DNA from 3 places in the Metabacillus herbersteinensis genome. Region 2 is predicted to be linked to each of the others. Evidence: riboswitches for the same ligand, from Rfam matches in the RefSeq annotation. Region 2 holds a riboswitch; each other region holds the start of a gene.
What was found. Region 2 has a riboswitch for S-adenosylmethionine ahead of mtnK (S-methyl-5-thioribose kinase). Riboswitches for the same ligand answer to the same signal wherever they lie in the genome.
Positions count from the first base shown of each region.

Region 1: another riboswitch for S-adenosylmethionine. It lies ahead of ACFFIX_RS07180 (YezD family protein); the one in region 2 lies ahead of mtnK (S-methyl-5-thioribose kinase).
Region 3: another riboswitch for S-adenosylmethionine. It lies ahead of ACFFIX_RS10585 (methionine biosynthesis PLP-dependent protein); the one in region 2 lies ahead of mtnK (S-methyl-5-thioribose kinase).

Region 1 is NZ_JBHLVO010000004.1:63,055-65,323, forward strand. It holds gene pyrE (orotate phosphoribosyltransferase) at 1-382, shown strand, start outside; SAM riboswitch class I at 980-1,091, shown strand; gene ACFFIX_RS07180 (YezD family protein) at 1,217-1,360, shown strand; gene ACFFIX_RS07185 (phosphoadenylyl-sulfate reductase) at 1,470-2,171, shown strand; gene cysP (sulfate permease) at 2,188-2,269, shown strand, end outside.
Region 2 is NZ_JBHLVO010000002.1:95,203-97,471, forward strand. It holds gene mtnK (S-methyl-5-thioribose kinase) at 1-862, opposite strand, end outside; SAM riboswitch class I at 966-1,124, opposite strand; gene ACFFIX_RS03450 (carbon-nitrogen family hydrolase) at 1,810-2,269, opposite strand, start outside.
Region 3 is NZ_JBHLVO010000007.1:12,907-15,175, reverse strand. It holds gene ACFFIX_RS10590 (SCO family protein) at 1-444, shown strand, start outside; SAM riboswitch class I at 522-665, shown strand; gene ACFFIX_RS10585 (methionine biosynthesis PLP-dependent protein) at 1,010-2,134, shown strand; gene metC (cystathionine beta-lyase) at 2,121-2,269, shown strand, end outside.

The DNA of each region.
Region 1 (2,269 bases), on a different contig from region 2:
TTTATCCCTTCCGATGTGCTATGTACGCAGTAAAGCAAAAGGTCATGGAAAAGGGAATCAAATCGAAGGCAAAGTATTGCCAAACCAAAAGGTTGTCGTCGTTGAGGATTTAATCTCAACAGGTGGGAGCGCGATCACAGCAGTTGAAGCACTTCGAGCGGAAGGCTGTGAAGTACTTGGTGTTGTCTCCATTTTTACATATGGACTTTCAGTTGGAAAAGAATTGCTAGAAGAAGCTAACATTAAAGCCCATTCCTTAAGTGATTATGAAGCCTTAATACAAGTAGCAGTAGAAGAGGGTTATGTTTCAGAAAAGGATGTACAAAAGCTAAAGAATTGGCGAGAAGATCCTTCTAGCGACAACTGGATGCTGACTATTTAAAAGGGATAAAAGGAGTAGAGGAGACATTAAACCGTCTATTCTATTCCTTTTCTTTAAATGAACCAAATGAATACAGATAAGCCAAACCCGATTAGACCTATTAAGAGAAAACTAGTGTGATAGATTAGCTTCACTTTTGTATCTGGTATCCGTATCAGTAGTAAGAAGTTCCAAAAAAGTAGACCAGTTATAGAAAACCAAAACATTTGACCAGTGACAGATTTCTTCAAATCCTCTAAAAATTCCTTGTTCGAACTAAACGTCAAGCAATGTGCAAGTCCTACACAAAAAAAGTAAATCCCCACGATAGAACTAAGTATCTTTATGTATAAATCCAAGCTAATCACCTCTATATCTTAAAGGTAGTCTTACATATAAAACGTTCAAAATGCAGAAAAGTTCCACTTTTTAAAATAAAAAAATAACAAATCTAGGAATAAAAGGTTTGGTTTACTATAAATTTCAAGGGTAACTTTGTCAATAAGCAGGAAGAAATTTGGGTAATTTTTCCCATTTTAAAATAAATATTAATCCTATCAGTAAACTCGGGTTGACTTTTGTTTGAATTGTGCTAAAATTTGAAAATAATAGCATAACTTCTTATCAAGAGTGGTGAAGGGAACTGGCCCGAGGAAACCCGGCAACCTGCTGATATTTTTCAGTAAGGTGCTAATTCCAGCAAAATGAAGCCCATTTTGAAAGATAAGGTATATCCATACCTACTTCTTTCCATTCTGGAGAGAATTTTTTCGTTTATGAGTTCTATTCATAAGTTCCTAGTTTAAGAGAAGATCATCTCTTTAGAAGCATGGTAGGTTTTTTAGGGGGAGTTATATGGGGAACGAAGAGCAATTTGATGCTGTAGCGAATAAACTAAAGGAAATGCTAAACACGATGAAATATGGATCCATTACGCTTGTCATTCAAGATGGAAAAGTAATTCAGCTTGAGAAAAATGAAAAAGTACGGTTAAAGTGAAAAAATGCTGACTAGACAAACTAGAGGCGATCTTATCTTTCGTTGTAAATCAACGATCGGTATAGTCGTTTTTTCTTTAACAACAAATGCTAAAGAGGTGATTTAAGCTATGTTAACGTATGAAACTTGGAGTCCCCCTGAGGGTGAGTTTGATCTCGATGATCGGTATAAGGGTGCATTAAATGTCTTAAGCTGGGCGTACCAAGAGTACGGTGAAAATGTTGTGTATGCGTGTAGTTTTGGGATAGAAGGAATTGTGTTAATTGATTTAATAGCAAAAGTAAAACCAGATGCCAAGATCGTTTTCTTAGATACAGATGTCCATTTCAAAGAAACGTACGAGTTAATTGATAAGGTGAAACTTAAGTATCCATCTCTTCGGATTGAGCTTAAAAAGCCAAAGTTAACTTTAGAGGAACAAGCCAAGAAATACGGTGAAAAACTTTGGGAACGAGAACCAAATTCATGCTGCGAAATTCGTAAAATCTTGCCTTTACAAGAAACATTAAGTGGATCTGTTGCCTGGATTTCTGGCTTAAGACGCGAGCAATCAGAAACAAGAAAATCAGTCAATTTTATAAACAAAGATGATCGATTTCAGTCCATAAAAATTTGTCCGCTTATCCATTGGACTTGGAAGGAAATATGGAGATATGTTCACAAAAACGATCTCGATTACAATCCATTACACGACAAAGGATACCCTAGTATTGGGTGTTTCCACTGTACCAAGCCTGCTTTTGATGAAAGTGATTTACGAGCAGGAAGATGGACAGGACAAATGAAAACAGAATGTGGCCTCCATCAATAGGAGGAAGGGTGAGTAGATGCTAGAGATCATTGCGTTTTCAATCAGTCTATTTTTTGCAATGAACATTGGAGCAAGTGGTGCAGCGGCATCTATGGGTG
Region 2 (2,269 bases):
GTTTGAACAATACTTCTCTGTTTTCTTCGGCGCGAGATAGTGAGTTTAAGAGTAGGTTGGCGAAGAAGTGTCCAATATCAAAGCCTAGAGGTCCATAATAAGCAAACTCTGGATCAATTACTTTTGTTTTGGATTCACTAGCAAAAATACTACCGGTATGAAGATCACCATGAACAAGAGCTTCAGCACTCGTTAAGAATTTTTGTTTGAGCTTGGCAACCTCTAGTTTTAAATGTGTATCATTCCAGATGCGTTCTACATCAGTCCGTAATTCTTCCTCGAAATTGTTCGATTCAACATCAAAGAATGGATCTGTGAACACGAAATCTTCGGTAATTTTACAAAGATCAGGGTTCGAAAATTGTTTGACCAATTGCTTTTTCTTCCTAGGATCTAACGCATAATCAGATGTGTAAAATAACGTTTTCGCGAGAAATTCTCCGATATGTTCTGAGAGAAGAGGTAGGTCTTTTCCATCAAGTAACGCAGCTCTTGAAATTTGTAGATGAGACAAATCCTCCATCACGGTGATTGCTAAAGATTCGTCTGTATAAAAAATCTTTGGAACTAATGTAGGCACAACTTCTGCTTGTTTTAATAGGGCTGAACTTTCAATGCGAGCGCGGTCTAATGTCAGCGGCCAGCTTTCACCAATTACTTTCGCATAAGGCAAGGCCTGCTTAATAATAATCCCATTGTTTGTCAATTGATCTTTAATGTGAAACACCAAGTTTAAGTTTCCATCGCCAATTTCCTTGCAAGTTAAAACACTGCTATCTTCAAAAAGTTGTAAACGAACAGTCAAAGCAACAGCCGTATTTTCAGTAAGTGGTTCATAAATAGATGATTTAGATACAGTCATTTTTAGATTCCCCCAATGAATTAGTTTGGTGGAGGGGGCTTTTTTAACATAAGAAAAGCCCCTTTCCACAAAAAGAAAGAGGCTTGAAGACTATGCTTCGCACCTCTCATCTGTCAGAAATAAAAAACTTTCTGATGGAATTAGCACCGTGCCTTATGGGGAAACCCCGGCGCAAAATTTCTGCGCCCCATTTCACAATGGTATTATGGTCGGTTGCTGCGGCGTCATTGGGCCAATACCCTCTGCCAACTCTTGATAAGAGATAATGTAGCTTAAAATTCGCCAAACGATAACCTTCGCATTTCTTCGTTGGCTCGTCATTCCGGTGCTCATGTATTACCTATACACTCTGCTCCTCATTCCTTCGCCGCCTCGAACTACTCGGTTCTCCTTCGTCAAATTTTAAGCTTTTATTAAATTGTAAGTTCTAAAGACCACCCTGATAAGCTTCGAATCTCTGCGTTAAATCGTCACTCCGGTGCTCATGTATTACTCATACACTCCGCTCCTCGCTCCTTCGCTGCCTTGATCTTCTCGCTTCTCGAACGTCTTTTTAAAACTCTTATTAAATTATGTAGCTTAAAATTCGCCAAACGATAACCTTCGCATTTCTTCGTTGGCTCGTCATTCCGGTGCTCATGTATTACCTATACACTCTGCTCCTCATTCCTTCGCCGCCTTGAACTACTCGGTTCTCCTTCGTCAAATTTTAAGCTTTTATTAAATTGTCAGTTCTAGAAAAGTAACAACTTAAAACTATGCTATTCCTTTAGTCAAATAGCTTAGCATTTTACTAGCTTGATAAAGGATATTGATAACACTGTAAATTCAGAACTTTTTGTTTTAACAAATTTTGTTTGCTTGATGAGAATCTTACCAATATTATTTTAGAATTGTCAATATGTTTTTTAAATTTATATAAAAACATTTTACACAAGAGCTTGTTGTCAATCGTAAAACTCTGGCAACCGATCTTCAAAGATTGGGATTTGTTTTCGAACTTCTTTTACCTTTTGTAAATCGAGGGAAGCGGAGATAAAACCGCTGTTTTCGTCGGCTTCTGCAAGGATTTCTCCCCATGGATCAATAATCATGGAGTGTCCAGCAAAAACATTGTTTGGGTCACTGCCTGATCGATTGCATGCGATAACATAGCATTGGTTTTCAATTGCACGGCTGAGTAAGAGTGTTCGCCAATGATAGAGCCTAGCAAGTGGCCATTCTGCGACAACGTATAAAATTTCTGCGCCACGTGTTGTGTGGGAACGAATCCATTCTGGGAAGCGAATGTCATAGCAGATGACGCCGGCACTTTTTGTTCCCGCAAGTTCAAATAAGCCTTTTTCCTTACCAGCTATGAGGTGGTGGTGTTCATCCATCAGCTTAAAAATGTGGAGCTTACTGTAT
Region 3 (2,269 bases), on a different contig from region 2:
GAATCTGTAAAAACAGCAGACTACAAAGATTCAGTCTGGCTGGCAGCATTTATTTTCACAAATTGCGACACGGTATGTTCACCAATGACTGCCCACATGGCAAAATTACAGCAACAAATAAAAGACAAAAATCTAGATGTGAATATGGTGTCATTCTCAGTCGACCCTGACAATGATACAAAAGCGGTTGTAAAAACATTTGGTGAACAATTCGGAGCAGACTTTACCAACTGGGACTTCCTAACAGGCTATGATCAAGCAGAAATCGAAACCTTCTCAAACAAAGGCTTCATGGCCCCAGCAGCAAAAGTCGAAGGCTCCAGCCAATTCGTACACAGCACAAACATCTATCTCATCAAAGGAAACACGATCCTAGAACAATACGACGGAGTCTCAGACGTACCCTACGATAAAATAATTGAAGATATAAAGCTACTAAATTAACATAAGACTCTTGCAATTCGTACTGGAATAAGGTAAAGTAGTAAAAAACATAAACAATTCAAAAATTTCATAATACTTTCTTATCAAGAGAGGCAGAGGGACTGGCCCTATGAAGCCTCAGCAACCGGTCAATAACGAGTGAAGACTCTTGGATCGATTGATTTTTGCCAGGTTTAAACACAAAAACTATGTTGTTTTCTGATTTAGCCGTTTGATAATAAAAAATTGAAGCGAACAAAGCGCCCTTGTTTGTTCGAAGCAATTTTTTATTATCAAACGCAGTCACGCGTCAGCGTGACGTGCAAGCGAATGCTTGCAGCTAAACCAGAAAACCTCTAGGCTCTATGTTTAAACCTAACCAGCTAAAATCAATCTACCTTCCAAAAATCTTCCGAGTGCCAAGGTGCTAACTCCAGCAAGCAACACCTTTCGCTTGCAAGATAAGAAGAAGCCGACTATAACATACCAAGACTTCTTCTACATGAGGAAGTCTTTTTGTTTTTTTACAAGCTTCTTCACACATCCCAAATCAAAAGACTACATATTCCTAAGGATGGTGACAATCATGAATCAAAGAATTGAAACAAAGCTAGCGCAAATTGGCAATCGAAGTGAAAAAGTCACAGGAACCGTTAATCCACCCGTTTATTTTTCAACAGCCTATCGACATGCTGGAATCGGGGAATCGACTGGTTTTGATTACATTCGGACTGGTAATCCAACCCGTAGGCTTGTAGAAGACGCAATAGCAGATTTAGAGCATGGCACTGGAGGATTTGCTTTTAGTTCTGGAATGGCAGCCATTCAAACGATCATGGCCCTGTTTGAAAGTGGAGATGAGCTCATCGTGTCCTCAGATTTATACGGCGGAACGTACCGCTTGTTTGAAAAAGAATGGAGGAAATATGGACTACAATTTCAATACGATGACTTTACAGATTTAAATGCTACAGAACAGAGAATATCATCACAAACAAAAGCATTGTTCATTGAAACGCCAACAAACCCTTTAATGCAAGAAGCAAATATAAAGGAGCTGGCAAGCCTAGCTAAACGTCACAACATACTAGTAATCGTTGATAACACCTTTTACACACCTGTTATTCAAAAACCAATTCTTGATGGAGCCGACATTGTAATCCATAGCGCAACAAAGTACTTAGGTGGACACAATGATGTGCTCGCAGGTTTAGTAGTAACAAAAGGGGAGGAGCTTACTGTTGCGTTTGCTGAACATCAAAACGCAATCGGCGCTGTATTATCACCTTTTGATTCGTGGTTGTTAATACGAGGAATGAAAACTTTATCACTGAGAATGAAGCAGCATCAAAGTAACGCACAGGAATTGGTCGAATTTTTGGAGCAGCAGCCCGAAGTAACAGATGTTTTATACCCAGGAAAAGGCGGCATGATCTCGTTCCGACTACAAAGGGAAGAATGGATTAATCCGTTTTTAAAAAATCTAAATACGATCACGTTTGCGGAGAGCTTAGGCGGAGTGGAGAGCTTTATCACCTATCCTGCAACGCAAACACATATGGATATTCCAGAAGAAGTAAGAGCAGCTAATGGAGTGTGTAATCGTCTTTTACGATTTTCAGTAGGAATTGAACATGCGGAAGACATTAAGGCAGATTTGCAAAAAGCCTTTTCAACTATGAAGGGAGCTGAAGCTGTTGAGCAACTCTGAATGGACGTTTCAGACGAAACTGTTGCATAACGATTCAAAGGTCGACAAGGAAACAGGGGCAGTAAGTGTTCCGATTCATCACTCCTCCACTTTTCATCAAGTTGATATTGAAGAGTTTGGGAAATACGATTACAG